4 regions of the Arthrobacter sp. E44 genome follow, and region 4 is predicted to be linked to each of the others. Evidence: riboswitches for the same ligand, from Rfam matches in the RefSeq annotation. Region 4 holds a riboswitch; each other region holds the start of a gene.
What was found. Region 4 has a riboswitch for S-adenosylmethionine ahead of ACETK3_RS07245 (cobalamin-independent methionine synthase II family protein). Riboswitches for the same ligand answer to the same signal wherever they lie in the genome.
Positions count from the first base shown of each region.

Region 1: another riboswitch for S-adenosylmethionine. It lies ahead of ACETK3_RS05240 (bifunctional o-acetylhomoserine/o-acetylserine sulfhydrylase); the one in region 4 lies ahead of ACETK3_RS07245 (cobalamin-independent methionine synthase II family protein).
Region 2: another riboswitch for S-adenosylmethionine. It lies ahead of ACETK3_RS08260 (DUF1737 domain-containing protein); the one in region 4 lies ahead of ACETK3_RS07245 (cobalamin-independent methionine synthase II family protein).
Region 3: another riboswitch for S-adenosylmethionine. It lies ahead of ACETK3_RS01280 (aminotransferase class V-fold PLP-dependent enzyme); the one in region 4 lies ahead of ACETK3_RS07245 (cobalamin-independent methionine synthase II family protein).

Region 1 covers NZ_JBHDJA010000004.1:41,715-49,306, reverse strand. The annotation lists gene ACETK3_RS05260 (LysR family transcriptional regulator) at 1-768, shown strand, start outside; gene ACETK3_RS05255 (zinc-dependent alcohol dehydrogenase family protein) at 800-1,936, opposite strand; gene ACETK3_RS05250 (MFS transporter) at 1,943-3,325, opposite strand; gene ACETK3_RS05245 (homoserine O-acetyltransferase) at 3,566-4,681, opposite strand; SAM riboswitch class IV at 4,694-4,809, opposite strand; gene ACETK3_RS05240 (bifunctional o-acetylhomoserine/o-acetylserine sulfhydrylase) at 4,932-6,248, opposite strand; SAM riboswitch class IV at 6,293-6,407, opposite strand; partial or broken gene ACETK3_RS05235 (S8 family peptidase) at 6,711-7,592, shown strand, end outside.
Region 2 covers NZ_JBHDJA010000007.1:67,808-75,399, forward strand. The annotation lists gene ACETK3_RS08240 (UDP-N-acetylglucosamine 1-carboxyvinyltransferase) at 1-832, shown strand, start outside; gene ACETK3_RS08245 (glutamate--cysteine ligase) at 901-2,127, shown strand; gene ACETK3_RS08250 (O-succinylhomoserine sulfhydrylase) at 2,238-3,446, opposite strand; gene ACETK3_RS08255 (rhodanese-like domain-containing protein) at 3,447-3,857, opposite strand; gene ACETK3_RS08260 (DUF1737 domain-containing protein) at 3,854-4,129, opposite strand; SAM riboswitch class IV at 4,143-4,258, opposite strand; gene opgC (OpgC domain-containing protein) at 4,441-6,900, shown strand; gene ACETK3_RS08270 (hypothetical protein) at 7,027-7,281, opposite strand; gene ACETK3_RS08275 (TetR/AcrR family transcriptional regulator C-terminal domain-containing protein) at 7,509-7,592, shown strand, end outside.
Region 3 covers NZ_JBHDJA010000001.1:289,812-297,403, forward strand. The annotation lists gene ACETK3_RS01275 (class I SAM-dependent methyltransferase) at 1-408, opposite strand, end outside; gene ACETK3_RS01280 (aminotransferase class V-fold PLP-dependent enzyme) at 512-1,927, opposite strand; SAM riboswitch class IV at 1,965-2,078, opposite strand; gene hisN (histidinol-phosphatase) at 2,230-3,042, opposite strand; gene ACETK3_RS01290 (ribosome small subunit-dependent GTPase A) at 3,088-4,203, opposite strand; gene aroA (3-phosphoshikimate 1-carboxyvinyltransferase) at 4,187-5,575, opposite strand; gene ACETK3_RS01300 (DoxX family protein) at 5,582-6,127, opposite strand; gene ACETK3_RS01305 (sigma-70 family RNA polymerase sigma factor) at 6,365-7,180, shown strand; gene rsrA (mycothiol system anti-sigma-R factor) at 7,177-7,437, shown strand; gene ACETK3_RS01315 (50S ribosomal protein bL37) at 7,541-7,592, opposite strand, start outside.
Region 4 covers NZ_JBHDJA010000006.1:38,221-45,812, reverse strand. The annotation lists gene ACETK3_RS07260 (YegP family protein) at 47-442, opposite strand; gene ACETK3_RS07255 (adenylosuccinate synthase) at 616-1,905, opposite strand; gene ACETK3_RS07250 (M14 family zinc carboxypeptidase) at 2,153-3,235, opposite strand; SAM riboswitch class I at 3,452-3,556, shown strand; gene ACETK3_RS07245 (cobalamin-independent methionine synthase II family protein) at 3,570-4,778, shown strand; gene ACETK3_RS07240 (uracil-DNA glycosylase) at 4,983-5,612, shown strand; gene ACETK3_RS07235 (DUF3151 domain-containing protein) at 5,921-6,343, opposite strand; gene fbaA (class II fructose-bisphosphate aldolase) at 6,344-7,363, opposite strand; gene ACETK3_RS07225 (hypothetical protein) at 7,550-7,592, opposite strand, start outside.

The DNA.
Region 1 (7,592 bases), on a different contig from region 4:
CAGCTGGGCGGCCGCACGCTGGAGCGCAGCCCACACGGCTGGGAACTGACGCAGCTCGGTGCTGCCGCGGTGGACGCGGCGGAGGCGATCGAGAGTACACTCGGCTCCCTGTCGGGCCTGATCAGCCAGGACAATAGCGCCCTTGCGGGCCTGGTCCGCGTGGCCACCACCGACGCAGTGGGAGCGGTGTTCGTCACTCCATCGCTGGTGCGGCTCCAGCAGCAGAACCCGCAACTGAACATCGAAATGCTCAGCGCCACCCGGAAAGTCAGCCAGAACCGGTCAGGGGTAGACCTGGAGATCGTGGTGGGCCGGGCCGACGTCAGCACCGCACAGACCATTTTCCTGAGCAACTACTACCTGCGCCTCTACGCCAGCGCCGACTATGCAGGGCGGCACGGCCTCCCGGAAACGCTCGACGACGTGGGGCAGCACGCGTTTGTCTCGTACGTCGAGTCTGCGCTCCAGGTGGCGGAACTGGGCCCCCGCTGGTCATCGCAGCTGCCGATGCCCCGGACAAGCTTCCAGGCCACCAGCGTATTCGCACAGGTGGAGGCCGTTCGGCAGGGCGCCGGCATCGGGCTGCTGCCCAACTTCATGGTGGCGGACCGGGAAGATTTCGTTCCAGTCCTGCCTGCGGATTTCGAACGCCAGCTCCCTATCTGGGCCGTGGCCCGCCCGGAGTCGCTTCGGTCGGCCCGGGTGCAGGCGGTGATCGCGGCCCTCAAGGAGGAGCTGAAGGAGCGGGCCGGACTGCTGGCAGGCTGAGGCTGGCCCAGCCGTAGGGGCAAACGACGGGTCAGGCCTGGAAGAGCCGCCGCACCACCTTCCCGGCGGCGAGTGCATCAAGCCCCTCGTTGATCTCGCTCAGTGGCCGCGTGTCGGTGTGCAGCAGCTCAACCGGCAGCTTGCCCTCCCGCCAGTACCCCAGGTACCTCGGGATGTCGCGGGCGGGAACGGCATCACCCATATAGGAGCCCAGCAGGCGCTTGCCGGCGCCGGCGAACTGGAGGGCCGGAACGGTCAACTCGGCGGACGGGTGTGGAAGGCCCACCGAGACCACTGCCCCGCCCCGGGTCACCCGTTCCAGGCAGGACGCGATCACGCCTGCCGAGCCCACCGCCTCGACGGCAACATCCACTCCGTCGCCGGACGCTTCCTGAATGAGGCGCCCCGCGTCGTCCGGCGTACCCACCGCGGTGGCACCGGCGTCACGGGCCAGCTGGTGTTTGCCCTGGTTCGGATCAATGGCAATCACGCTGGCAGCTCCGGCCAGGCGTGCCGCCATGACCGCGGAGAGCCCCACCGCCCCCAGGCCGAAAACTGCCACGGACTGGCCGGGACTGACCTCGGCGGTGTTGAACACCGCGCCCATTCCGGTGAGCACGGCGCAACCAAACATCGCGGCGACCGTGTCCGGGACGTCGTCGTCAATCACCACCACTGATTCCCGCGCAACCACTGCGTAGTCCGCAAACGCCGAGACGCCCAGGTGATGGTTGATGCGCTTCCCTTCCGGCGTCCGCAACAGGGCAGGCCCGTGCAGCAGGTCTCCTGAGCCGTTGACCTCCGCTGCCCGGTGGCAAAGCGCGGGCCGGCCGGCCAGGCAGGCCCGGCAGTGGCCACAGCTGGGCACGAACACCAGCACCACGTGGTCGCCCACGGAGATGTCTCCTACGCCCTGGCCCACGGACACCACGCGCCCCACCGCCTCGTGGCCCAGGGCCATGGGGAGTGGCCGGACCCGTGAGCCGTCCACCACCGAGAGGTCCGAATGGCAGAGGCTCGAATAGGTGATGGCAACACCAAGCTCACCGGTGCGGGGCTCCGGCTGCTCGAGTTCCTCCACGACCAGTGGCCGGGCGTCGGCGAAGCTGCTTTTACCAGAGGCGTTTCCAGTGGCGGGGACGGTGGCGTACAGGACGGCGGCTTTCATGGGGCCCTACTTCTTGCTGGCGGCCAGCAGGTCGGCGGTGCCCTTGGCGTCGGCTGCGTCCACGTCATGCAGCGAGACGCCGCGGGTTTCCTTCAGGAAGAAGACCGCGACGGCGGTAATGGCGCAGGCGATGAGCAGGTAGACGGCCACGGGGACCGAGGACTTGTAGGTGCCCAAAAGCGAGGCGGCGATGATCGGGGCCAGGGAGCCGGCCACGATCGACGTCACCTGGTAGCCCAGGGAGACGCCCGAGTAACGCATCCGGGTGGGGAACATCTCCGCCATGATGGCAGGCTGCCCAGCGTACATGAAGGCGTGGAACACCAGGCCGATCATGATGGCCGCCAGGATAATGAAGTCGTTCTTCGTGTCCATCATGGGGAACGCGAAGAAGCCCCAGGTGGCGCCCATAATGGCGCCGGCCATGTAGACGGGCTTGCGGCCGAACCGGTCCGAGAGCTTGCCGACCATGGGCACCACGGCAAAGTGCAGGGCGTGGGCCAGGAGCAGCAGCAGGAGGATGCGCGTGGTGTCGGCCTGGACCACGGTCTTCAGGTAGGTGATGGAGAACGTCACCACCAGGTAGTACAGGATGTTCTCCGCAAAGCGCAGGCCCATGGCGGTGAAGACGCCGCGCGGGTAGCGGCGGAAGACCTCGGCCACGCCGTAGCCCTTGTGGCCGGCGTCCACTTCCTTACGCGCTTCAAGGAAGATGGGGGCGTCGTTGACCTTGGTCCGGATGTAGTAGCCGATCAGCACGATCACCGCGGACAGCCAGAAGGCAACACGCCAGCCCCACCCGAGGAAGGCTTCCTGGGTCAGGGTGGAGGACAGGATGAACAGCACGGCCGTGGCGAGGAGGTTGCCCAGGGGCACCGCGGACTGCGGCCAGCTGGCCCAGAACCCGCGGGACTTACTGGGGCTGTGTTCCGCCACGAGGAGGACGGCGCCGCCCCATTCCCCGCCGACGGCGAATCCTTGGGCAAACCGGAGGATGACCAGCAGCGCGGGAGCCCAGTAGCCGATCTGCCCGAACGTGGGCAGGCAGCCCATGAGGAAGGTGGAGACGCCCACCAGGATGATGCTGAGCTGCAGCAGTTGCTTGCGGCCGAACTTATCGCCGAAGTGGCCGAACACGATGCCGCCGATGGGACGGGCCACGAAACCGACGGCGTAGGTGAGGAAGGCGGCGATGATGCCATCCAGTTCTGTCCCGGCGTTGGGGAAGAAGGCTTTCCCGAACACCAGGGTGGCTGCGGATGCGTAGAGGAAGAACTCGTACCACTCCACGACGGTGCCGGCCATGGAGGCCGTCACCACTTTCTTCAGGCCTGATGCCTTGACGTCGGTTTCCTCGGTGCGCCTTGCGGCGGAGCGTTCCGTACTCAATGCGAACTCCTTCGGCGTCGTCGTCGACACCACGGGGACAGTCGATGGCAGCCGGATGTGATGTACACCACGAAAACCGGCTTCGATGAGTATGGTCTGCTTGCCGGTGCAACCTCAACGACCATTAGTGCAGAAGGCATCTGCAGGAATGCACACTGCTGGAGGTTTCCTTGGAGCTGGCTGAACCTCGGAGGCTTTGACCAGGAACGTGTGGACCAAAACTGCCTGGTCCAGGAGTGCCTAGACCAGGAAGCTGCCCCGCAGCTGCGCCCCCAGTTGGCCTATCTCGGTGAGGAACCCGTCGTGGCCGATGGGTGCCTGGATGACGTGGACGTCCACCTCGCCGGGCAGCGCCTGCGCCAGTTCCCGGGACTGGGACGGGAAGTAGAGTCGGTCGGAGTCGACGGCGGCCACGAAGAAGCGTGCAGTAGCACCGGCCAGGGTTTCGGCCAGGGTTCCCCGTCCGCGGCAGACGTCGTGGCTCATCAACGCTTCGGTCAGGGCGATGTAGCTGTTGGCGTCAAAGCGCTTCACGAGCTTGTTGCCCTGGTGGTCCAGGTAGCTTTCCACCTGGTAGCGGCCACGGGCTGCCAGTACTTCCCCCTGAAGGGGCGACTCGGATGCCTGGGCCGCCCGGCCGAAGCGGCCTTCCAGTTCGGCGGCGGACCGGTAGGTGATGTGGGCGATGCGCCGGGCAAGGGCCAGGCCCTCTTCAGGACAGGGACCGCCGTAGTAGTCGCCGCCGTTGAAGTTTGGATCCTGCCGAATGGCCAGGGTCTGGGCCTGGGCAAAGGCGATTTGTTCTGCCGTGCTCGCAGCCCCCACGGCGATGACGGCACAGCGCTGCACCCTTTCCGGGTAGGTCACTGCCCATTCCAGCGCCCGGGCGCCGCCCATGGAGCCGCCAAGAACCGCGAACCAGCTCTTGATCCCCAACTGGTCCGCCAGCCGGGCCTCCGCCACGGTGCTGTCCCGCAGCGTGACCAGGGGGAAGCGGGAACCCCAGGGCGATCCGTCGGGGGCGGGCGATGAGGGGCCGGTGGAGCCGTAGCAGCCGCCCACAATGTTGATGGACACCACGAAGAAACGGTCCGTGTCCACGGGGGCACCGGGCCCGGCCAGCTGCTCCCACCAGCCTTCCTCGTCGGTGTCTCCGCGGGTTACGTGAGTGCTGCCCGTGAGCGCGTGCTCGATCAGGATGGCGTTGCTGGCGTCTGCGTTGAGGGTGCCCCAGGTTTCGTAGGCCAGCGTAACGTCGGGCAGGTATCCCCCGGCCTCGAGCTCCAGTTCCCCAATGGAGGCGTAGCGGACGATTCCGTGTTCGGGGATGGTGGTTGGGGCGACGGAAACCGTCATGGCAAGACCTCTTCTACGCGCTTGCCCGCCGTCAATTGACCGGCAGGCCAGGTCCTCACCCGGGGCACCCCACCGCGGAAGGAGGGTTGCCGGCCAGCAAGCCGGGGCTGTCGCTGGCACTCATGACCTGGATCGAGTGTACGAAACACCACCCGGTCCAAGCCAAGAGTGTGACTGGTTGTGACTTCCCGACTTGCTGCCTGCCCTGCCCTGCCGCCTAAGTGGCGCCCCGGCGTCGTACTTTAGGCTTCTAGGCGTCCTTCGCAGCCCTGAAGCCTGCTTCAAGGTCGGCGAGGATGTCGTCGATGTGTTCCAGGCCCACGGAAAGCCTGACAAGTCCCGGGTGCACCCCGGCCACCACCTGCTGCTCCGGCGAGAGCTGGCTGTGGGTGGTCGACGCCGGGTGGATGACCAGGGAGCGCACGTCGCCGATGTTGGCCACATGGGAGTGCAATTCCAAAGCGTCGACGAAGCGTTTGCCCGCCTCCGCTCCGCCGGCCAGGTTGAAGGCGACGACGGCGCCCGTCCCCTTGGGCCCATACTTGCGGCCACGCTCGTACCAGGGGCTGGACGGCAGCCCGGCGTAGGCGACCGATTCGACGTCGTCCCTTGCTTCAAGCCACCGCGCAACCTCCGCCGCGTTTGCAACATGGCGCTCCACCCGCAGGCTCAATGTCTCCAGGCCCTGGGAAATCAGGAAGGCGTTGAACGGCGAAACCGCCGAGCCCAGGTCCCGCAGGAGCTGGACCCGCGCCTTGAGGATGTAGGAGAGATTGGCACCGAGCGCTCCATCGGCTCCCAGGTCGCGGGCGTAGACCAATCCGTTGTACGTGGGATCCGGGGTGTTGAAGCCGGGGAACCGTTCCGGGTCCTTGCTGAAATCGAACTTGCCGGAATCGACGATCACGCCGGCGATGGCTGTGCCGTGGCCGCCCAGGTACTTGGTGGCCGAGTGGATCACGATGTCCGCTCCCCACTCCAGCGGCCGGATCAGGTACGGCGTCGAGAGGGTGTTGTCCACGATGAGGGGCACGCCGGCCTGGTGGGCGACTTCGGAGATGCCCTCGATGTCCAGGACGTCCTGGCGCGGGTTGGAGACCACTTCACCGAAGAAAAGCTTGGTGTTGGGCCGGACGGCGTTGCGCCACTGGTCCAGGTTGTCGGGGTCGTCCACGAACGTGACGGAGATGCCGAATTTTTTCAGGGTGTGGGCGAAAAGGTTGTAGGTGCCGCCGTAGAGGCTGGGGCTGGCTACGATGTGGTCGCCGGCCTCCGCAATGTTCAGGACCGCGAACGTTTCGGCGGCCTGGCCGGAACTCAGCAGCAGCGCGGCCAGGCCGCCTTCAAGGCTGGCAATCCGCTGTTCGACGGCGTCCTGCGTCGGGTTGCCGATGCGGGTGTAGATGGGCGCCAGTTCGGAGAGTGCAAAGCGGTTGGCTGCGCTCTCGGCCGTTGGGAAAACAAAGGACGTGGTTTGGTAGATGGGCAGGGCACGGGCTCCCGTTGCACTGTCCACTTCCTGGCCGGCGTGGATCTGGCGGGTTTCGAAGGACCAAGCGTTGGACATCCAAATCTCCTTTGACATGGGCCCGGCATGCTCAGGGGCAGTGCGGGCCGCGCTTGCTGTCGGCTCGTGCCGGACAGCCAGGTCCTCACCCGGGGCACCCCACCGCGGATGGAGGGTTGCCGGCCAGCGAGCCGGGGCTTGGCGCTGGCACTCATGACCTTCGCCAAGTCTAGGAAGCGGGGGCGCCCAACGCCATGAGTATGACGGGTCGTGACAAAAGCCTGGACGTGGAAACACACCGCCAGGACTGCAGCGTAGGTTTGCGAAGATTCGCACAGGGAATGCGAAGGATCGCCCGAGCTTCGGAAGATCGGGTTCCCGTCCCCGATAGATTTGAACGGGGAAAACCCCCTCGTTTCTCACAGTCAAAAAAGGACGGACGTTCCGTTGCCTCCGATTCTGCGCCCTGCCGCACGTGCCACTGTTCTATACATTGTGTTGGTCTGTTCAATGCTGGGAGCGGTGCTTCTCCCTGCTCCCATCGCCAGCGCCGCGGCGGCTGACAAGGGTGATTACATTGTCCGGTTCCCCTCGGCAGCGGACGTCAGGCAAGAGAGCAGTGCCCTGCGCGGCCAAGGTATTGGCGTTAGCCGTATGTTCGATAATGCGATCAAGGGCGCTGCGATAAAAGCCACCCCGGCGCAAGCCTCAGCCCTGATGCGGTCCGGCAAAGCCGTCGCCGTTGAGCCGGACCAGCCCGTCACGGTCTACAGCACAACCCAGGAGCAGGCGCCATGGGGACTGGACCGGATAGATCAACAATCGCTGCCCCTATCCAGCACGTACACGCCCTCCGGCACCGGGCAAGGCGTGAGCGTCTATGTACTCGACACTGGGATCCTCGCATCCCACGTCGACTTCGGCGGCCGGGTTGCAACAGGTTGGACGGCGAAGTCCGACGGCCTCGGGTCCAGCGACTGCAACGGACATGGCACCCATGTAGCCGGCACTATCGGCGGTTCAACCTATGGCGTGGCAAAACTCGCGACTTTGATCCCGGTGCGGGCACTGGCCTGTGATGGCACAGGCCTCTACTCGGACGTTATTGCAGGACTCGATTGGATTGCAGGGGACCACCGTGCCGGAACTCCGGCTGTGGTGAACCTCAGCATTGGCGGCCCCACGAGCAGCACCTTGGACGCTGCCGTGGAGGCGGTAATCGCCGACGGTATTTCCGCGGTTGTTGCTGCAGGTAACAGTGCCACCGATGCATGCACGGCTTCCCCTGCCAGGGTTCCGGCGGCAATCACGGTCGCTGCCAGCGATTCCACGGACCACCAGGCCAGCTTCTCAAACTTCGGCAGTTGCGTGGATCTTTACGCCCCCGGCGTTGGCATTACATCC
Region 2 (7,592 bases), on a different contig from region 4:
CGTCCTCACCGAGCGCGGCGACACCGTCACCGAGAATGCGATCATGGCGGCGGCGCACCGGCCGGGAACAACCGTGATCCGCAATGCCAGCCCCAACTACATGGTCCAGGACCTCTGCTTCTACCTGCAGATGCTGGGCGTCACCATTGAGGGCGTGGGCACCACCACCCTGAAGATCACCGGCCAGCCCGAGATCGACGCCGAGATCGAATACTTCCCCTCCGAAGACCCCATCGAAGCCATGAGCCTCATCACGGCCGGCATCGTCACCAACTCCGAGGTCACGGTGCGCCGCGTTCCCATCGAGTTCATGGAAATCGAGCTGGCCACCCTGGGCCAAATGGGCCAGAAGCTTGAGATTTCGGGCGAGTACATGGCCCGCAACGGCCGAACCCGCCTGGTGGACGTCACCACCAAACCCTCCGAGCTGCGCGCCCCCGAGGACAAGATCCACCCCATGCCCTTCCCCGGGCTGAACATCGACAACCTGCCGTTCTTCGCCGTCATCGCCGCGAACGCCCATGGCCAGACCATGATCCACGACTGGGTCTACGAAAACCGGGCAATCTACCTCACCGAGCTGAACCGGCTCGGCGCCCAGGTACAGCTCCTGGACCCGCACCGGATCTACGTCAACGGGCCCACCAAGTGGCGTGCCGCCGAGGTTGGCTGCCCGCCAGCACTCCGCCCGGCGGCCTGCCTGCTGCTGGCGATGCTGGCAGCACGCGGCGTCTCCGAACTGCGGAACATCTACGTGATCGAGCGCGGATACGAAGACCTGGCGGAGCGTTTGAACACCATCGGTGCCAAGGTGGAGTACTTCCAGGACTAGGCATTCACGGTTCGTCATGAACCGCGTGTGACAGTTCCAATATCCCTGCGCTGCCGCAAAATGTTCGTATGCGTACGTTCGGCGTAGAGGAAGAACTCCTGATCGTTGATCCGGAGTCCGGGGAACCGCTTGCGCTGGCTGACGCCCTCCTTGCCGGCCACCGCGTTGCGGCGGACGATCTTCCCGTGGAACCGGACACGCATCACGCCGGGAACCACGGGGATTACGACGACGAGATGGGCCTGAGTGCCGAGCTGAAGCTTGAGCAGATCGAGACCCAGACCCGGCCATGCGTGGATTACGGCAGCCTCCTGGAACAGATCCGCGCCGGCCGTGCCCTGGCGGACCAGGCGGCCCGGAAACACGGTGCCAGGGTGGCGGCCCTTGCCACCTCGCCGGTGGCATCCCCCAGCCATACCACCCCGGATCCGCGCTACGCCAGGATGCTGGAACGCTTCGGCCTCACTGCACAGGAGCAGCTGACCTGCGGCTTCCACGTCCACACCTACATCGAATCGCCGGAGGAAGGCGTGGCGGTCCTGGACCGCACCCGGGACAAGCTGGCGGTCCTGACGGCGCTGAGCGCCAATTCACCCTTCTGGAACGGGGTGCCCACCGGGTTTGAAAGCTACCGGACCCAGGCCTGGAACCGGTGGCCGACGGCTGGGCCGGCAGGTATCTACGGCACCTACCCCGCCTACCGGAGGGTGGTGACGCGGCTGCTGGATACCGGGGTCATGTTGGACGAGGGGATGCTGTACTTTGATGCCCGCCTGTCCCGCAACCACCCCACCGTTGAGGTGAGGGTGGCGGATGTATGCCTGCGGGCCGAGGACGCAGCCCTTATTGCCGTGCTGGTCCGGGCGCTGGTGGAATCTGCCAGCAGGGAGTGGCGGGATGACGTTGATCCCACACCCGTTCCCACAGTTCTTTTGCGAATGGCCTCCTGGCAGGCCAGCAGCGAGGGGCTCAGCGGCGAGCTCCTGGATTTTGGCAACTTCCGTCCGGCCCCCGCCGCGGATGTGGCCCGTGCGCTGGTGGATTACCTGGCCCCTGTCCTGCAGGAGCAAGGCGAGCTGGCTTTGGCCCGGCAGGGTGTGGAGGAGATCATCGCCCGCGGAACAGGGGCCGCCGAACAACGCCGCGCCCGGGACAAAGCCCTTGCCGGTCCGCCGCCTGAGGATATGGGTTTTGGCGCCGTGGTGCGCCAGGCCGTGCAGGTGACCATGCGCGGAGCGCTGGATCTCGGAGACGTGGAGGACACGCCGGAGCTGCTGCGGGTCCGCCAGGCCTGACCCGCCGCGGCGCGCAGTTTCCTCTTCGACGCGGTGCTTCCTTCCCGCGGCCCACATTCGGGCCGCGCCAGGGAATATGCGCCGCGGGAACACCGCAGCGCGTCGAAAAATTAGATCTGCTTGAGCGCCTGCTCCAGGTCGCGGATGAGGTCGTCCGCATCCTCCAGTCCCACGGAGAGGCGGACCACGCCGTCGCTCAGGCCAATGGCCGCTCGTCCTTCCGGGCCCATGGCGCGGTGCGTGGTGGTGGCGGGATGCGTGATCAGCGACTTGGAATCGCCCAGGTTGTTGGAGATGTCGATTATCCGCAGCCCGTCCAGCAGGGCGAAGGCGGCTTCCTTGCCGGAGCGTCCGCCTGACGGGGCAAGCTCCAGGGTCAGGACGGTGCCGCCTGCGCTCATCTGCTTCGCCGCCAGCCCGTACTGCGGGTGCGATTTCAGCAGCGGATACTTCACCCAGCTCACGGCGGGCTGCTCCTCCAGCCACTCGGCAAGCCGGAGGGCCGTGGCGGAGGAGTGGTTGACGCGCAGCCCCATGGTTTCCAGGCCCTTGGTCAGGACCCAGGCGTTGAACGGGGACAGGGCGGGGCCGGTGTGGCGCATCAGCTGCTTTACGGGGCCGTCAATGAACTCCTTGGTGCCCAGGATGGCACCGCCCATCACCCGGCCCTGCCCATCGATGTGCTTGGTGCCGGAGTAGACGATGACGTCCGCGCCCAGGTCACCGCAGCGCTGCAGCAGGGGAGTGGCAAAGACGTTGTCCGCCACCACGGTGGCCCCGGCGGCGTGCGCCAGGTCGCTGACCGCGGCGATGTCCACGATTTCCTGCATGGGATTGGATGGGGATTCGAAGAAGACAGCCGTGGTGGGCTTGGAGAGCGCTTCGCGCCACTGGTCCAGGTCCGGGCCGTCCACGAACACGGTCTCCACGCCCCACCGGGGCAGGATCTCGTTCAGGACCACGAAGCAGGAACCGAACAGCGAGCGGGCGGCCACTACACGGTCGCCGGCTGCCAGCAGGGCGCCCAGGGCGGTGAACACCGCGGACATGCCCGACGCCGTCGCGAAGCACGCTTCGGTGCCTTCGAGCAGCCGGAGCCGTTCCTGGAACGTGGCCACGGACGGGTTGCCGTAGCGGGAGTAGACAAAGCGCTCGTCTTCGCCGGTGAAGGCGCGTTCAGCAGCGGCTGCGGATTCGTAGACGAAGCCGGAGTTGAGGAAGATGGCCTCCGACGTTTCCTGGAAGTTGCTGCGGTCCAGCCCGCCGCGGACGGCCTGGGTGTCGGGGTTCCAGCCGGGGGCGTCGTGGTTGAAGCTCACTTAGTTCTTTCCGAGGTTGGTGGGCAGGCCGCGGTTTTTCCAGCCATTGACGGTCCGTTCGCCGAAGCGGTCGGGATCGCCCTCGAAGCCCTCGAGGACGCTGTAGGCGGTGAAACCCGCCTGGGTGGCGGCGGTGGCAGCGGCGACGGAGCGCTTGCCGGAGCGGCACAGGAACACCAGTTCCGTGCCCGGGTCCTCCGGCGCCTGGTCCGTCAGATCCTTGATGAAGTCGGGGTTGGGGATGCCGCCGGGGAAGGTCCACTGGATGAAGAGTGGGTCGTTGTCCGTGGCCTTGGTGTCCGGGATGCCGATGTGGGCCCATTCGCCCTCGGTACGGACGTCCACCAGGACGGCGCCCTGCTCCAGCTTGGCCCAGGCTTCCTGCGGCGTCAGGTCTCCGGCGTAGCTCATGCGTGGCCCTCGCCGTCAAACTCGCCGTCGAACTCGCCCTCAAGCTCGTCAACGGCCGTTGCAACGGCGGCGTCTGCCGAGGCGATCGCGGCCGGAAGGACGATGGCCTGCGCCACGATGACGGTGGTGCCGTTAAAGGTTGCTGCCGGGCTGCCGTGCAGCACGTAACCGTCCGCGAGTGCAGCGGAGATCCGCTCGCAGAACTCACGGTTGTCCGCGCCGGTAATCAGGCGGTAGGACAGTCTTTCCTCAGGGGCGGGTGCGTCGGACACGACGGATCTCCTTCTTTCACGCTTGCAGCTCGAATCGGTCGATATGCCGAGTATTCACCTGAGGCACCCCGCCGCGAAAGGGAGGGTTGCCGACCGGCCAGTCAGGGCTTCACACCGGTACTCATTACTCCCCAAAAACGTAACACCTGCGCTCCCAAGCCGCACCGCCGCCGTCGTCATGTTCCGTAATTCACCGGACGGCCAGGCGACACGCAAGGGCCGGCCGCCGGATAAAGTTCTTACCGGGGGCACCACCCCGTCGCCTAAGCAACGGGCAGCAGAGCAAAGAGTACCGGGGGGTCCTTGTCAGCATGCGGGCAATCACATCGCATCACCGCGCCACCAGCCACGTAAACCGTCCGCGCTCTGTGGCTGCCTTTCTAGCGGCCATCGTCATCGCCTTCCTGGCCGTGCTGGCGCCGGCAGGTCCGGCGCAGGCTGCACCGGACAGCGGCAAGCCGTGGCTGGGTGCGGTGCTCGAGTGGGGCGAGGATACCGCTGCAGGCTTCAGTGACCGGCTGGGCGCCACCCCTGCTGTCTTCGGCCACGACATCACCCTTCCGTTCCGTGATTCCGAACGGAACGACATCGACGGCTTCCTGCAGCAGGCCGCAGCCAAAGGTGCCCACGCCCTGCTCACGGTCAAGCCCTCGGTGCCGCTGGACCAGCTCGGCACTGCCGAAGCCGAAGCCTTCGCGCAGCAGGTGCACACCCTCACATCCGGGTTCAAGGGGCAGCTGCTGATCCGGTTCGCCCCTGACATGAACACAAGCTGGGTGGGTTGGGGCCAGCAGCCCGCCGAGTACCGCCAGGCTTTCCAGGAGGTGTCCAAGGCATTCAAGAAGTACGACGGCGGCCGGGCCACCATGGTGTGGGCGCCTTACCTGGGCAAGGACTACCCCTTTGACCGGAGCCGGAATGCGCCGCAGCCAGGAAGCGAGGGGTTCGCGCTCCTGGACACCAACGGGGACGGCACCTGGAACGGAAGCGACAACGCCTACGCACCGTACTACCCGGGCGACGACGCCGTGGACTGGGTGGGCCTGGCCGCCTACCACGACGACACCGCAGGCGGGGCCGCCGTCAACACCTTGCCGCGGGCCGGCGAGCTTGAGGAGATGCTGACAGCCTCCGGAAGCGAAAACTTCTACGCCACCTACTCCGAGGGGCGCAGGAAGCCTTTCCTCCTGCAGACCGCGGCGTTCTACAGCCCTTCAACCGGCGGCGCGCCCGAAGCCGGCATCAAAACCGGCTGGTGGGACCAGGTGGTGGGAACTGCCACCTCTCCGGAGTTCGCACGCACGGCCGCCGTCGTATGGGACGAACGCACCAGCACCAGGGACACCGGCGTGGCGAGCATCAGCTGGCTGCTCACTGGAAACCCGGACATTGCCAAGGCCGCGGGGGACAGGCTGAAGGCCTCCCCGATGGTGACCGGCCCTGTCACCGATCAGGCACCCACCGGCACTTATGTCCGCGCCAACACCCTGTCCGGGCCTGCTGCCTGGACTGTTGCCGCCGCCATGGTCATCCTCCTGGTGGCCCTGTGGCAGGTTCCGCGCAGGATCAATGCAGCCACAGCCTGGAGCTACCAGGATCCTTCCACCAGGGACTCGCGCGTTGACCTGCTGCGCGGAATGGCCATCGTCTTCGTGGTGGTCAACCACCTGGGCATGGCCTCGCTGTTCCAGTTGCTCACGCAGGAGGCCGTGGGCTTCGTGTCAGGCGCAGAGCTGTTCGTCCTCTTCTCCGGACTGGTGGTGGGCATGGTGTACGGGCCCAAGGCAAAGGAGGACTTCGGCCGGGTTGTGGACCTCACGTCACGCCGCGCAGGCAAGCTCTACCTGACGGCGCTCGCCGTGCTGATCGGGGTCTTCCTGCTGTCCCTGCTCCCGTTCTTCCACGCCGAGGCGCTCACAACCTTCGTGGACCAGGGAACCGGCGGCGCCGGGCACAACGGTGCCGGCCGGACCTACGACCTCTATGCGGGCATGTCGTCCTTGTTCCAGTTCCCCGTGCCGCCCCAGGTGCTTCCGGCCATCGTGCTGCTGCAGTTTGGGCCCTGGCAATTCAACGTCATGGGCCTCTACGTGGTGCTCTTACTGGTCAGCCCGCTCATCCTGGCCGCATTGAACCGCGGAAAGGCCGTCTGGGTGCTGGCCGCGACCCTTGCAGTGTATGCAGTTGGTGCCGTGACCAGGTTCCGGGTCCTGCCGTCGCAGTTCGAGGACTCCTTCCCCCTGCTGGTGTGGCAGGTGCTGTTCGTGCTGGGGCTGGTTGCCGGCTATCACCGCCGTGCCGTCGTTGCCTGGCTGTCGAGGCATACGTGGGTGGTGGTTGCCTGCACCGCGGCGGCGTTCGCGCTGGCCTTCCTGTCCTGGGGGAATCCCTACCTGGCGAACAACTACGACGTCCGCATGGCGCTCATGCCGGACGGCGTATACCGCGCCATGTATGACGCACTCTTCGGCCGCACGTACCTGGCTCCAGGCCGACTGCTTAATGTCATGGTCCTGGTGGTGGCGACCTACGCATTCCTCAGCGCTTACTGGAAGCCGGTGCAGCGGGCGCTGGGCTGGTTCCTGATTCCACTGGGCCGGGCCACGCTGTACGTGTTCATCATGCATGTGCTGCTGATCGCCGTCGTAGCCAATATTCCGGCGTTGCAGCAGCAGAGTATCTTCCTCAACACCGCGGCCTATGCCGTGGTCCTGGGACTGCTGTGGGTGATGGTGCGCACCAGGTTCCTCTTCCGGATCATCCCTACCTAGCCCAGGCGGGGACGCGCTCCTCAACCTTGGCCGCGGCTGCTTCAGGGCATGAAAAATGCCGTGGCACCGGAGTGCCACAGCATGTGTTCATGCGCCCAAGGGGTGCCCCAAGGCGGGCCGGGGAAGCTAGACAAGCCCCGGATAGCTGGTGAGGATGTAGTCGGCCGCAGCTGGACCCTTCATGCGGAGTCCGTTGTGCCCGGGGTTGATCCTGTGCTTCATGGCTGACCAAAAAGTGGATTCGCTGCCGAGCGGCTGCTGATTGATCACGCACCAGCTGGTGTACAGCCCGTAGAGGCGGTCGCGGTTCAGGCTGGAATCGGATACATGATCGGAATAGGTTGCTTCGTGGAGGAACAGATCGAACTGCGAGTTAGCCATGACGGCTCCCTTCGCTAAGTGCTCGGCGCTGCCGTGTGGCTACAACAGCAAACCGCGATCCCCTGCACGGGGGCGATCGGGGTATATAGTCCATCCCCGGCTGAGACTGAGGGGACGAACAGCGCTCTCACCGCTTGTCTACACTGTAGACTTTACCCGTAGACTACAAGTGAGGCAACCGTCTTGAATAACTCCGGGACCACCGCCGGCGGGGCGAGGACCAATCCATGACTTCCACTGCAGCTTCCGGGCCTCGCTCGCCCAAAACCCGGCTGAGCCGGGACGTTGTGCTAACCAAGGCCCTGGAACTC
Region 3 (7,592 bases), on a different contig from region 4:
ATGCGGGCGCAGCACCCGGGCGAGTTCGGTACTTGCGGCCAGCGGGTCGCACCAGTGCCACGCCTGGGCAACGGTTACGACGTCGAAGCTGGCGCTGGGAAGGCCGGTCACCTCGGCGGTGCCCGCCACGGCTGCAACGCCCGGGCAGTGGGTCTTCAGCTGGGCGAGCATGTCCGCGGAGGGGTCGACTGCGGTGACGTCCAGGCCCAGGTCCAGCAGCAAGGAGGTGAACTTTCCGGTACCCGCGCCAACGTCCAGTGCCTCATGGGCGCTGGTGGGCACCAGCCAGCGGACCGAGTCTTCCGGATATCTGGGGCGGACGCGGTGGTAGTGCCCGCCGCCGTCCTGGAAGCTCTGGCCAAGCTCCCGGCGCCGCCCGTGATCGAGCCTGGGGCCACCCCGAACCACGCGTGGCCTCCTTCGTGTGCTGCCGATGTGGACGTCTCTCGAATGTACCGCACGGACGGTCACCGGCTGGTGCCCCAAGGGGCGCCCTCTTTGCTGCAGCTGCTCAGTCGTCGATGCAGGGGGCCGCGCCGGCCGTTCCCGGCGTGTTGGGCGCCCAGTGCGGGTAGGTGCGGAAGTCGTTGGCGGGGACCCAGCGCCCGGCGTCCACCACGTAGTCCCAGCCCAGCCCGTTGCTGCGCAGCGCACGGATACCGGCGAGGAGGCGTTCGGCATCCTCCAGCCGTGAGCCGACGCCAAAACTTGCGCGGAGCGAACCGGACGGCAGGCCAAGGCGCTTCAGCAGGGGATGGGCGCAGAAGCGTCCATCGCGCAGGCCCACGCCGTGCTCGGCGGCGAGGTAGGCGGCCACCAGCCCCGCGTCGTAGCCCTCCACGGAGAAGTTGACCACGCCGATGGTGTCCGATTCCGGGTTGCTGTCCTTGAAGATCTGGTGCACGGTAACGCCGTCGATGTCCTGCAGGCCCTCCACCAGGAAGGAGCGGATAGCGGCTTCGTGGGCGTGCCACCGGTCCTGGTCGAGCTCAGCAATGACCTGGGTGGCGCGGGCCAGCGTGGCGGCTCCGAGGACGTTCGGCGAGCCCCCCTCATGGCGGGCCGGGCCGTTGGCCCAGCTGACGCCGTCGAGCCTTGCTTCCTTGACTGCGCCGCCGCCGGCAAGGTGCGGGACGCCCGCGTCCAGCCAGTCAGGCCGTCCCACCAGGACGCCGGCGCCGAACGGTGCGTAAAGCTTGTGGCCGGAAAACGCGAGGTAGTCGATGTCATCCGTGCTGATGTCCACCCGGCGGTGCGGTGCCAGCTGGGCCGCATCCACCACGATCCGTGCGCCGTGCTGGTGGGCCAGCGCGGCCAGGGCGCGGACGGGAAGGATCTCGCCGGTGACGTTTGAAGCGCCAGTGACGGCCAGCAGGCTGACCCCGCCCTGCTCCAGCTCCGCGCGGACGGCGTCGAGGGTGCCGGTGATCGTCTCCGCGGCCACGATGCTGCGGTGGGGCACGCCCTGCCACGGCAGCAGGTTCGCGTGGTGTTCGATGTCCAGGTAGAGGACATCGCCGTCAGGGCGGCCATCGGTGACTGGGAGGCAACCTGCCAGGAGGTTCAGCGAGTCCGTGGTGTTGCGGGTGAAAATGACCGAGTCGTCCGGGCGGCCGCCGACGAAATCGCGGACGATGGTGCGCGCGTTCTCGTAGACAGACGTGCTGATCTGGGAGGCGTATCCTGCCCCCCGGTGGACGCTGGCGTAGTAGGGCAGGATTTCGTTCAGGTAGGCGGACACCACGGAGAGTGCCGGGGCGGAGGCGCCGTAATCCAGGTTTGCGTACCGCACGTGGCCGCCGGTGATCAGCGGCGCCTGGATCTCGGCTCCGGTGACTGCCACGAGGGGCCGGCCGGCAACGGCATGCCGTTCAGCAACTGCCGCTTCGGTGCTGACGGGCTGGGGGGAGACGGTGGCAGTTGTCACAGAGACCTCACTTGAATACAGGACTCCGGCATAGTGGAATCCGCGCTTGCCGCATCCGCTCCGGACCGGCCTGGTCGTCACCCGGGGCACCCCACCGCGAATGGAGGGTTGCCGGCCAGCAAACCGGGGTTTAGCGCTGGCACTCGTGACCTGGATAAAGCGTAGGACATGCGGCTGGCAGGACTGAACCAGCAGCGATTGTTAAGCGGTTTGTTACGCGAATTCGAATAAACGGCGGCGGACACCCCCGCATGGAGGTGTCCGCCGCTGCTTTATTCGTTTTTTCGGGGAAAAGCCAACCGTTACAGCAAATCGTCCAAATAAGGGTTCAGGCGGTGCAATACCTCTGAGTGCAGGATCGAGTTGGTGGCCAGCGCGTTCCCGCCGAAGGGGCCGTCCTCGCCTTCCAGCGACGTGAAGCGGCCGCCGGCCTCCACGACGATCGGCACCAGGGCGGCCATGTCGTAGAGGTTCAGTTCCGGTTCGCAGGCGATGTCAACGGACCCCTCCGCCACCATGCAGTACGACCAGAAATCCCCAAAGGCGCGGGTCCGCCACACGTCCTCAGTGAGGCCCAGGAACTCGTCAAGGTTTCCCCGTTCCTTCCAGCCCGTGAGGCTGGAGTAGGAGAGGGAGGCGTCCGAGAGTGTCGAGACGTTGGAGACGCGGAGCCGGGTGGCAGCTGCCAGGGACCTGCCCATGTATGCGCCCATACCCTTTGCCGCCCACCAGCGCTTGCCCAGGGCCGGGGCGCTGACCACGCCCACCACCGGTTCGCCCTCGTCGACGAGGGCGATCAGGGTAGCCCAGACCGGAACGCCGCGGACGAAGTTCTTGGTCCCGTCAATGGGGTCGATGATCCAGCGCCGCGACCCGTGTCCCGTGCTGCCGAACTCCTCGCCCAGGACCGCGTCCCGGGGGCGGGAACGCGAGAGCTGGCCGCGGATGGCTTCTTCGGCGGCCTTGTCCGCATCGGTGACCGGCGTCAGGTCCGGCTTGGTCTCGACGTGGAGGTCCAGGGCCTTGAAGCGGCTCATGGTCTGGTCATCCACGGAGTCGGCCAGGACATGTGCCAGGCGCAGGTCATCGTTGTAGCTCGAAGCGGGTTGGATCATGGTTCCAAACTACAGTCTGCGCACGCTTCTGCCGGGGAGAACGCGTCAGTTGACGCTGCCGAGCTCCTTGGTTTCCTGTGCTTCCAACCTTGGATCCGTGCCGAGCAGCCGCCGCAGCGACGCCAACCGGGCGGGACCGGTGGGACCTGCGTGTCCGCCCGCCACCCAGTCGTCGAGGCCGCAGTTCACTGCAATTGCCGTGTGCTTGCAGCCCCGTTCGCAGTTCTCGATGCCGGGGGAGAGGTCCGGGAAGGAGCGCAGGATCCGGTCAGGGTCCACGTGGGCGAGGCCGAAGGACCGGATGCCCGGAGTATCGATGATCCAGCTGCCGGCCGGAGCGTCCGCGAGGCGCAGCGCCAGGGCAGAGGACGACGTGTGCCGGCCCCTTCCCGTTACGGCATTCACTCCGCCGGTGGCCCGCTCGGCCCCAGTCAGCGCGTTCACCATGGTGGACTTGCCCACGCCTGAGTGCCCGAGCATGACGGTGACCTTGCCGCCCAGGTGGGCGCGGAGGGCTGCCACCGCGGTGCTGTCCAGCCGGGCCGAGAGGCCGTCGTCGGAGCGCGCGTCGATCCCGGAGGCCTGGGCGTCAGCGGTCCGGCTGATGATCACCGGGAAATCCAGGTGGGTGTAGTTGGACAGCAGTTCCACTGGATCCTTGACGTCGGCCTTGGTGACCAGCAGGATCGGCTCGATACCGGCGTCGTACGCAGCCACCAAGGCACGGTCGATGAATCCGGTCCGCGGCTCCGGATTGGCGGCCGCCACCACGATCACCAGCTGGTCCGCGTTGGCCACCACGGCACGTTCGATTGGATCCGTGTCGTCGGCGCTGCGCCGCAGGAGCGTTTTGCGGTCCTGGATCTTCACCAGCCGCGCCAGCGTGTCCGGTGCCCCGGAGACGTCCCCCACGAGCGAGACGAAGTCGCCGGCAACCACCGGCGAGCGGCGAAGTTCGCGGGCGCGTGCCGCAATGACCACGCGTTCGTTGTTCGAGTCCTCACCCACGACTGCGGTGTACCGCCCCCGGTCCACCGTGATGATCCGTCCGGTGACCGCATCGTCGTGGCTGGGACGGTCCTTGGTGCGGGGCCTGGAGCCCTTCTTGTTGGGCCTGATACGGACGTCGGACTCGTCCCAGGAGTCAGTGCGCCGTGCCACCGCTGGGCTCCTCCGGTCCGGATGCCGCAGCGGCGTCCTGGGCCAGCATGCCTGCCCACAGCTGGGGGAAATCGGGCATGGTTTTGGCGGTGGTGGCGATGTCCTCCACCTGTACGCCCTCCACTGCCAGGCCCAGGATGGCGCCGGCAGTGGCCATTCGATGGTCCGCGTAGCTGCGGACGACGCCGGCGTGCAGCGCGGCGGGCCGGATCAGCAGGCCGTCGCTGGTTTCCTCTGCGTCCCCGCCGAGCCGGTTGATTTCCGCCACCAATGCAGCGAGCCTGTCCGTCTCGTGTCCGCGCAGGTGGGCGATCCCGGTGAGCCGGGATGGGCGCGTGGCCAGCGCGCACAGGGCTGCGACGGTGGGGGCAAGCTCGCTGGTGTCCGCGAAGTCGCCGCCCTTGATCTCCGGGCCGCCGGTGACAGTCAGGACGCCGTCGGACAGGGTGACGTGTGCGCCCATTTTCACGAGAATCTCGCGCCACAGGTCTCCCACCTGCTGGGTATCCGCCGGCCAGTTGGGAATCCGAACTGTTCCCTTCGAGGCCAGGGCGGCCGCCAGGAACGGTCCGGCGTTGGAAAGGTCCTGTTCGATCCGCTGGTCGAAGGCACGGATTGGCCCGGGTGCCACCACCCAGTGGTTGGGAACGGAGTCGTCCACGGACACGCCGGCGCCGCGCAGGACAGCCACGGTCATGTTGATGTGGTCCAGGCTCGGCACCGGCTTTCCCACGTGCTCCAGGTGCAGGCCCTCGTCGAACCTCGCCCCCACCAGGAGGAGGGCGGAGACGAACTGGGACGACGCGCTGGCGTCGATCACCAGATGGCCGCCCCGCACCGCGCCCTTGCCTTCCACCACGAACGGGAGCGACGACGCCGCGGAGCCGTCTTCGGAGGCAACGGCCACACCGAGGGCCTTAATCGCCTCGATGATGGTTCCCATGGGGCGCTTCCGGGCGTGCGGGTCGCCGTCGAAGACGCTGGTTCCGTTGCGGAGCGCCGCCAGCGGTGGAACGAACCGCATGACCGTGCCCGCCAGCCCGCAGTCGATTCTGGTCAGGGACGCCTCAGCCGCTGCCGGCAGCGGAACCACTTCCAGGTCAGGGCCAAAGTCGCCGTCCCCCGGCACTTCCGTGATAGTGGCGCCCAACTGCCGGAGCGCATCGACCATCAGTGCCGAATCCCTGGAGTGCAGGGGTGTGCGCAGCCGGGACGGGCCGTCCGCCAAGGCGGCCAGGACCAAGTACCTGTTGGTCAGGGACTTTGATCCCGGAACCGTCACGGTGGCATCGACGGGCCGGGACGCAAAGGGTGCGGCCCAGTGCTCGACAGGTGTTCCGGACCCGTCCCGGGTGGCAGCTGTTGCGGTCATTCGTGCTTATGCTCCCGTGGCGTGTACGGCGCGGCGTACGGCTTTGTCCGCCTTGTTCAGCTTCTTGGTGGTGGTCCGGCGCGCGTCGGCAGCAAGGTGCGAGGCATTCCTGCGGGCATCGGCGGCCAGGTGTTCGGCACGCCAGGCCAGGCCCGGCTTGCCCGCTGTGTCCACCGAGGCCAGCAGCGCGCCGCCGCTCAGCGAGAGGTTCTTGAGCAGCTGGTTCCGGCGGTTTTCCCGCCCTTCCTTGCTGCTGATATCCGCACTACGCCACTCAACAAAGGTGTTAAGCAGCGAAATCACGGTCAGGAGGCCGGCTGAAAGCCTGGAGAACTTGCCAAGGCCGAACAGGACGCCCGCTCCCACCTGGGTTCCGCCGATGACGCGCGCCAGCGTCTTCTCGCTCGCCTGGAAGGGGAGCGAAGCCGCCGCCTTACGCAGGAGCGGCGAGAGCTGCTGGGCGGTGTCGTCGGAGTTCTTGAGCTTATCCAGTCCGGCAAGAACGAAACTGGAGGCAAGCATGGGCCGGGCGAGCGTGCGGACAAAGGACATGAATTTCCTCCTGGATGGACGAGCCGCGGCAAGCGGCGGAGTCGGTCCTAGTCTTGCACTTTTGGGGAATATTTGCCCGCTGAGGGCGGTTATCGATGTCGGGTCCGTGACAGGGACCCAGGCGATCATTCACCCGATACAGAGCGGAGTTGGGCCTTGGGGAAGGTGTTGGACGAAACCAGACCGGCGGGGCCGGTGGCATTGGATACTCTTGCCGCGGAGCCGCTGGAGTACGGCATGCCCCGGGCGGGAAGCCGGACAGTAGACTTGAAGGCAATGAGCACCTTGGATCCGGCCGCCGCGGCCATGTATGAGGCCACCCCCGCCGAAGTGAACGGCAAGGCGGGAGCCGCGCCTCTCCCGTCCGGTCAGGATGGTCCTGGTTCCCGGGCCGCCGACACCGACGCAAATGACAGTACCGAACTGGATGTCTCCGCGGAGACCATGGAGCAGCGCCGCCTTCGCTTCGAGCGGGACGCCATGCAGTACGTGGACCAGCTGTATTCGGCTGCGATGCGCATGGCACGGAACCCGTCGGACGCGGAGGACCTGGTCCAGGAGGCCTACACCAAGGCCTTTTCGGCGTTCCACCAGTACAAGCCGGGAACCAACCTGAAGGCGTGGCTGTACCGGATCCTCACCAACACGTACATCAACCTGTACCGCAAGCGGCAGCGTGAGCCCTTGCAGTCCAACTCGGACAGCATTGAGGACTGGCAGCTGGCGCGGGCGGAGTCGCACACCTCGAGCGGACTGCGGTCCGCCGAGGCCGAGGCATTGGACCACCTCCCGGACTCGGACGTAAAGCGGGCGCTGCAGGATATCCCTGAGGAATTCCGCCTGGCGGTCTATTTCGCTGACGTGGAGGGCTTCGCCTACAAGGAAATCTCAGACATCATGAACACGCCCATCGGCACCGTGATGTCCCGGCTCCACCGCGGCCGGCGAATGTTGCGGGACATGCTCGCGGAATACGCCGCCGAGCGGGGATTCAAAACAGCCGTGGATACGTCGGAAGCGGCAGGAAGCAAAGCACAGGAGAACAGGAAATGAGCGATTGCCAGGGATTGGGCGACTGCGACGACACCCGGATGCAACGCATCTACGAATACCTTGACGGGGCGCTGACCCGCGAGGACTTGACCGAGATCAAGAACCACCTGGATGAGTGCCCTGAGTGCACCCAGCAGTACGACCTCGAGTGCGTCATCCGCAACATGGTCAAGCGCTCGTGCAAGGAGTCCGCTCCGGATAACCTGAAGAACGCCATCCTGGACAGGATCCACGCGATCCGTCCCGTGGAGGCATAGGCATAAAGCGCCGGCCTCCGGATCAGGGCCGCAGACAGCAAAGGACCCCGTAAGCCGAATGGCTTGCGGGGTCCTTCGCTTGAACCGTGTTCCTGGCATTTGCCTAGGTGTTGGGGCGCTTCCCGTGGTTCGCGCCGCCACGCTTACGGTCACGA
Region 4 (7,592 bases):
CTGCCGGGAGGGTTACGCGTTTTCAAAAAAACTTCCAAAGATCTTTTCAACGGACTGCTGCCCTGGTCCACCGCGGGGTGGCCGCCTGCCGCCGGGGCGCCTTCGCCGGCGCGAAAGCATGCACCCTGGCGGGCATGCGCTCTTCGCCGCAAACAGGTGCGACGGCGGCAGGCGGCTCAGCGGCACCGGCGGCACCGGCGGCAGCAGCCGCAGCGGGCGGGATTGCCGGGGTTGCGGCCCCGGGACGGGTCAGGGCTCCCGCGGGGCACAGGTCGGTGACCAGGCCGGTGCCGGCACATTCGCGTACCGCGGCGATCCCGGCTGCCACCGACGCTTTGTCCTCGTAGGGTCCCGAGACCGCGATCACTCCCCCGTCAGCAGCCAGGAGCCGGAACCGGAAGAACAAATCAGCATCAATGAATGCTTCGAATTTTCCAGCCATGACGGTCCTTCCTTGGGCACCAGGGGGTATTACCGAGTGTGGCTTCCCCACCATCGGCCTCACAAGACCGGCCGCGTTAAGCCTGTGTAAATTGCTTCCCCACGCCAAAGCCAACGGCAGGCCACCTGCAAAGGTGGCCTGCCGCCGTCGTTATCCTGCGCTCTAAGCGCGGATTAGTCGTTGATGAGGTCGTTCACCACGATGGTCTGGTCCCGGTCCGGGCCCACGCCGATGGCGGAGAAGCGGGTGCCGGAGAGCTTCTCCAGCGCCAGCACGTAGTTCCGGGCGTTCTCCGGCAGGTCCGCAAGGGTGCGGGCGCCGGTGATGTCCTCGGTCCAGCCGTCGAAGTACTCGAAGATGGGCTTGGCGTGGTGGAACTCGGTCTGCGTCATGGGCATCTCATCGTGCCGAACGCCGTCCACGTCGTAGGCCACGCACACGGGGATCTGTTCGATGCCGGTGAGCACGTCCAGCTTGGTCACGAAGTAATCCGTGAAACCGTTCACGCGCGAGGCGTGGCGGGCCAGCACGGCGTCGTACCAGCCGCAGCGGCGCGGGCGCCCGGTGTTGACGCCGAATTCGCCGCCGGTCTTCTGCAGGTACATGCCCATCTCGTCGAAGAGTTCCGTGGGGAAAGGTCCGGCGCCAACGCGGGTGGTGTAGGCCTTGATGATGCCGATGGAGCGCGAAATCCGGGTGGGCCCGATGCCGGAGCCCACCGACGCGCCGCCGGCCGTGGGGTTGGAGGAGGTCACGAACGGGTAGGTGCCGTGGTCCACGTCCAGGAAGGTGGCCTGGCCGCCCTCCATCAACACCACTTTGCCCTCATCCAGGGCGGAGTTCAGGACCAGGGTGCTGTCGATGACCAGAGGGCGGAGCCGCTCGGCATAGGACAGGAAGTACTCCACGATCTCGTCCACCACCACGCTGCGGCGGTTGTAGACCTTGACCAGGAGCTCGTTCTTCTGCCGCAGCGAGCCTTCCACCTTCTGGCGGAGGATGGATTCGTCGAAGACGTCCTGGACGCGGATGCCCAGCCGGGCCACCTTGTCCATGTAGGCGGGGCCGATGCCGCGGCCGGTGGTTCCGATGGCACGCTTGCCGAGGAAGCGTTCGGTCACCTTGTCCAGGACCTGGTGGTACGGGGCCACGAGGTGGGCATTGGCGGAGACGCGCAGTTTGGAGGTGTCTGCACCGCGGGCCTGCAGGCCGTCGATTTCCTGGAAGAGGGCCTCGAGGTTCACTACGCAGCCGTTGCCGATGATGGGAACGGCATTGGGGCTGAGGATGCCTGCCGGCAGCAGCTTGAGTTCGTACTTTTCACCGCCCACGACGACGGTGTGCCCGGCGTTGTTGCCGCCGTTGGGCTTGACGACGTAGTCAACACGGCCGCCCAGCAGGTCGGTGGCCTTGCCTTTTCCTTCGTCGCCCCACTGGGCTCCTACGATCACAATTGCTGGCATGGGATCCTCCCCCATTCGTTCGGGCTGCCCGGTTGCCACGAGGTGGCGGGCCATGCAGCACCGTTCATGAGAATGCCCCGAACATACCGGCCTTCACACAGCCGCAGCACGGCACGGCGAAGGAAGAGTTCCGGGGCTCTTACCACCCAAGTTTAGCCGATGGGGCACTTGGTCCTTCGTTGGCCCCGCCGCGGCCCGTCATGCGGGAAGGGCCGCGGCGGGCCTGGTCAGAACCGCCGCCGCGCTGCTATTCGTCCTCAGCCTCCCCGGCGGGCCGGGACGTCTGCTCGGCGAGGGTGTCCCAGAAGGAAATGTCGGCGTCGGCAATCGAACCGTCAGCAATGGCGGCGGCGGTGGACGTCAGCGTGGTGACCGTCTGCTTGATCAGATAGCCGTTGCTGCGCTGGCCCAGTGCGTAGCCGTCCAGGTAGTGGTCGGACATGCCGCGCATCTCGAAGAGCAAGGTGGCAATGCCGTATTCCACGGAGATGCCGTTGCGGCTGATGGTTTCGGCGCTGCCGCCCTGGTATTTGCCCAGGTGGCCCCAACCGGTGGAGTCGACGTTGTTGAAGACCACGGCGCCCAACTGCTTGGACTTTTCGACGACGGCCGGGTCGGCGTTGGGGGTGGTGGGGTACAGGATGGAGCCGGAAACCAGCTTGCCGTCGCGCTCCGCCCGGGTGCCCTGGTGGTGCAGGTCGATCATGTAGTCGATCCGGTACTTGCGCATCACGTTGTTGTGCAGCGCCTGGGTCTCCGGCTGGATCTTGGCCACGTGGTCGCGGTTCAGGTCCACGCCCTCGGCGTTGTAGCGGGTGAGGTGCCGGTCCCCCTTGGCGAGGTAGTTGTCCAGGGAGAAGTTCACGTCCCCCATGGCGCCGTCCGCGTTGAGCATGGGCACCACCAGGATGTTCGCGCCTTTGAGGATGTCCGCCGACTTGCCGGTGCCCAGGTGCTTGATGAACTCCATGGCGCCCTCGGTGGTGAGCTGTTCGTTGCCGTGCTGCTGGGTCAGGTAAAGGATGGTGGGCTTGGCCGGGTCCGAGATGTACTTGACCAGGTGGATGTCGCGGCCCTTGACGGTCTGGCCGATGACTTCCAGTTCCATGGCGGGCTGGCGGGCGTCCTGGTCCTTCAGGAAGGAAACCATCTGGTCATAAGTGGCCAGCTTTGTTGTGGTGATCTGTCCGTTGCCGTCATAGCTGGGGCCCTCGCCCACTGCATTTGCCAGCGGGGCCGGTCCCGCCACGACGGCGAGCGCCAGAACGCCGGAAAGGGCAAGGTTCCTGAGGTTTGCCAGGGGTTTGTTCACGGTGCATGACCTCTTCATTGAGTGCGGTGGTTCTTTGGGTCGAGTGGGTGGCAGCCGCCATGTCCCTCATTCGGCTGTGACAAGAAGCCAACCAAGCTGGACATAATCTGTCAATATGCTGGACGAAACCTGTAAGGATGCAAACAGGAGCGCAGAAGTAAAAGAAGGCCTGCCTGGCGCGACACAAAGTGGACCGGACTTGCCCGCGTGGAGCGTCTCGATTTAAGTGGGAGGGAACCATCCGGAGCGGCCGAGAGACCTGGCTCGATGACGCCGCAGCAACCCCGGTCCGGCAGGATTCCTGCCGGCCGAAGGTGCTACTGCCAGGACCGATGGAAAGGAAGATTCCAGCATGTCACTGAACACCGACCACATCCGCGTCACCCACGCCGGTTCCCTGCCCCGCACCCCGGAACTCATCGCGGCGAACGCCGCCAAGGAAGCCGATGGCATCACCCCGGAATTCCTCCAACTGCTTGAGGCCTCCGTGGTGGACGTGGTGCAGCGCCAGAAGGACCTGGGCATCGACATCCCCAACGACGGCGAATACGGACACGCCATGTCCAGTTCCGTGGATTACGGTGCTTGGTGGAACTACTCCTTCGCACGCCTCGGCGGCTTGGAGCCCACCAATGTGGACCGCTGGGCCGAAGCCGGGGTCCGCCGCTCGTCACCCGGCCATGTGGTACTGACGTCCTTCCCCGACCGCCGGGATCGGCAGGCGTTCAACGAGGCGTACAACGATCCTTCCTCCGGCATCCTCACCCACCGCAAGAGCGTCGCCCAGCCCAAGATCGCCGGGCCCCTGACCTACACCGGCCAGGATCTGGTGGCATCGGATATCAGGAACTTGAAGACCGGACTGGCCGCCGCAGGCCTCTCAGATGGTTTCGTGGCGTCCCTCTCCCCCGGCTCCTGCGCCAGGGTAGCCAACGAGTACTACAAGTCCGACGAGGAACTCGTCTACGCCTGCGCCGACGCCATGCGGGAGGAATACAAGGCGATCATCGACGCCGGGCTCACCGTGCAGCTCGATGACCCGTCCCTGGCCGAGAGCTGGGACCAGATCAACCCCGAGCCCTCCCTGGAGGACTATCTGAAGTTCATCCAACTGCGCATCGAGGCCACCAACTGGGCCCTCCGGGATCTCCCCCAGGAACAGATCCGGCTGCACGTCTGCTGGGGATCCTGGCATGGCCCGCACACCACGGACATCCCCTTCGCGGACATTATCGGCTCCGTGCTGCAGGTCAACGCCGGGGCGTACTCCTTCGAGGCCGCCAACGTGCGCCATGAACACGAATGGCGGGTCTGGGAGGACACCAAGCTGCCCGAGGGCAAGGTCATCATTCCGGGCGTCGTGTCGCATGCCACCAACGTGGTGGAGCACCCTGACCTGGTGGCGGACCGCATCGTGCGTTTCGCCGACGTGGTGGGCCGGGAGAACGTCATTGCCTCTACCGACTGCGGCCTGGGCGGCCGGGTGCACCCGCAGATCGCCTTCGCCAAGCTGGAAGCGCTGGGCGAGGGCGCCCGTCGGGCCACCAACCGGCTCTGGTAATCCGCTTGCCATCCGGGGCGCCGGCTGTTCCTTCCATCACCGGAAAGGGGCGGCCGGCGTTTCGCTTCCCGGGTCTTGCTAAACTGGGGAAGGCCGGCGAGGTCCGGCCCACCCCAACCAACCGCTGCTGATGCGTTTGCGCTTGCCCGCGCCCTCATCTGCCGGCGGCAGCAACGCCAATCCCCGCAGGAGAACCAGCACTTCATGACAGCCCTGGCCCCCGAAACATTCCACGAACAGCTCATGAGCCGCCGCTACGAACCCAGCGTTGCAGCCGTCAACGAACTCTGCGATTCCCTGCGGGAGACCAAACCAGGAACCGTGGTCCCCTACGTCGACCCCATGCACGACGTTGAGGAATGCCGCATCATCAGCCTCTACTCCAACATCGGCGAGGCGGATCCGTCCGGCTTCATCACCGCCGGCGACCAGGACGCCGCAACCCGGATGCTGGGCATCCAGTGGAAGCTGGGCCTGCGCCCCGAGTTCGTGATGCCTTGGAACGTCCACCCCTGGCACGTTCCCGGCGAAGCCAACGGGAAGTTCACCCCGGACCAGGTCCAGGCCGGCCTCAAACCCCTGCTGAAGTTCCTGGCCTTGGTCCCCCGCGCATCGGTCATCGTGGCGCACGGCACCGAAGCCAACCGCCTGGCCAACCTGCTGCTGAAGACCGAGGTTCCCCTGCTGTGGCGCCGCGGCCTGAAGACCTACAAGGTCCGCTCGCTGAGCGGCCGCGCGTTCGCCGGTTCCCCTGCACGCCAGGAGGAGTTCCTCGAGGACATGCGGACGGCGTATGCAGACGCCATGGCCCGGACCGGCATCGCGAAGCCCTGAATCGTCGGCGCTCAGCCTGTGGCATCGGAGTCGGTAAACGAAATTCCCGGTGCCGATTCGTCTTCGGCTTCAACCCAGGTGGTGAAGTCGGCGTACGACATCCAGGAGTAGTAGTCACAGAACCTGAGACACGATTTTTCCTGCTTTCCCACGCTTCGCGCAGCTCCTCCTTTCTTCCTCTAGCCCTTTGATTCTTTTAACCGAAATCAGGGACGGCGCATTCCAGTCCAGGGACGACGGCGGGCGGTCACCTTTTCGCCAAAAGGGGACCGCCCGCCGTCGTCATATATGGGGCCCTCGGTGGGGACTTAGGAGCCTTCGATGGCTGCCTTTGCCCTGGGGTCGGAATCGTTGAGGAACTTCTCGATCCGCTCCGGTTCGTCCGCCTCCCCGATGGCGGCCGACGCCCTGCCCAGGGAGTAGAGCGCGCGCAGGAACCCCCGGTTGGGCTCGTGCTCCCACGGGATGGGTCCGACGCCGCGCCAGCCGTTGCGCCGCAGCGCATCCAGGCCGCGGTGATAGCCCACCCGAGAGTAGGCGTAGGAGTCGATGGTGCGCCCCTCCGCCCATGCTTCCTCGGCCAGGATGGCCCACAGCAGTGAGGACGTGGGGTGCCTTTCCACCAGGTCCAGGGCTTCCTGCCCGGCCTCCAGCTGTCCGTACACCTCGGTTTCGGCGGGCAGGAGCGTGGGCTCCGGCCCCATCAGGTTCCGGCGGAACTCGTCCGACATCTAGAAGGTCTTTCCGGCCGAGCCGAGCTGCTTGGTGGCTTCCACCACGCGGGCTGCGAGGCCGGCTTCGGCGGAGGCGCCCCAGACACGGGGGTCGTAGGTCTTCTTGTTGCCCACTTCGCCGTCAACTTTCAGGACGCCGTCGTAGTTCTTGAACATGTGGTCCGCCACCGGGCGGGTGTAGGCGTACTGGGTGTCGGTGTCGATGTTCATCTTGATCACGCCGTACGAAACAGCGTCCGCGATTTCCTGGTCCGAGGAGCCGGAGCCGCCGTGGAACACCAGGTCAAACGGGTTCTCCTTGCCGATCTTGGCACCAACCTGGGCCTGGATGTCCTTGAGGATCTCCGGGCGCAGCTTGACGCCGCCGGGCTTGTAGACGCCGTGGACGTTGCCGAAGGTGAGGGCGGTGATGTAGCGGCCGTTCTCGCCGGCGCCCAGGGCATCGATCGTAGCCAGGGCGTCCTCAACCGTGGTGTACAGCTTGTCGTTGATGGCGTTCTCCACGCCGTCTTCCTCGCCGCCGACGGTGCCGATTTCAACCTCGAGGATCATCTTGGCAGCCGCGGTGCGGGCCAGCAGGTCACGGGCGATCCGCAGGTTTTCCTGCAGGGTCTCGGCGGAGCCGTCCCACATGTGGGAGTTGAACAGCGGGTTGCGGCCGGCCTTGACCTCAGCTTCGGAAGCCTCGAGCAGGGGCAGGACGAAGCCGTCCAGCTTGTCCTTGGGGCAGTGGTCCGTGTGCAGGGCGACGTTCACCCCGTAGTTCTTGGCAACCTCGCGGGCAAAAGCCGCGAAACCCAGGGAGCCGGCCACCATGTCCTTGGTGGACGCGCCGGACCAGTAGGCCGCACCGCCGGTGGAAACCTGGACGATGCCGTCGGACTCGGCCTCGGCGAAGCCACGGAGGGCTGCGTTAAGCGTCTGCGAGGACGTGACGTTCACGGCCGGGTATGCGAAGCCGCCCGCCTTCGCACGGTCGATCATTTCGGAGTAGATCTCTGGGGTTGCAATGGGCATGCTGGCTCCTCTGCTGAGTTTCGTCTGTGGGTGGAAGACCCTCAAGTAGACCGCTTACGGCTTGGCACCATCCTAGCCATTAGCGGGCCGGGAGTGCTCTGGGTTACGCCCCACCGGCCCACCTACCACTTCCACCCACCCCCGCGAGATGGCACTTGACGGCAATGCCTGGGGCGGGAATTGCCGTCATCTGCCATCTCGCGTCCAGCCGCGGCTCTGCAGCGCCTCC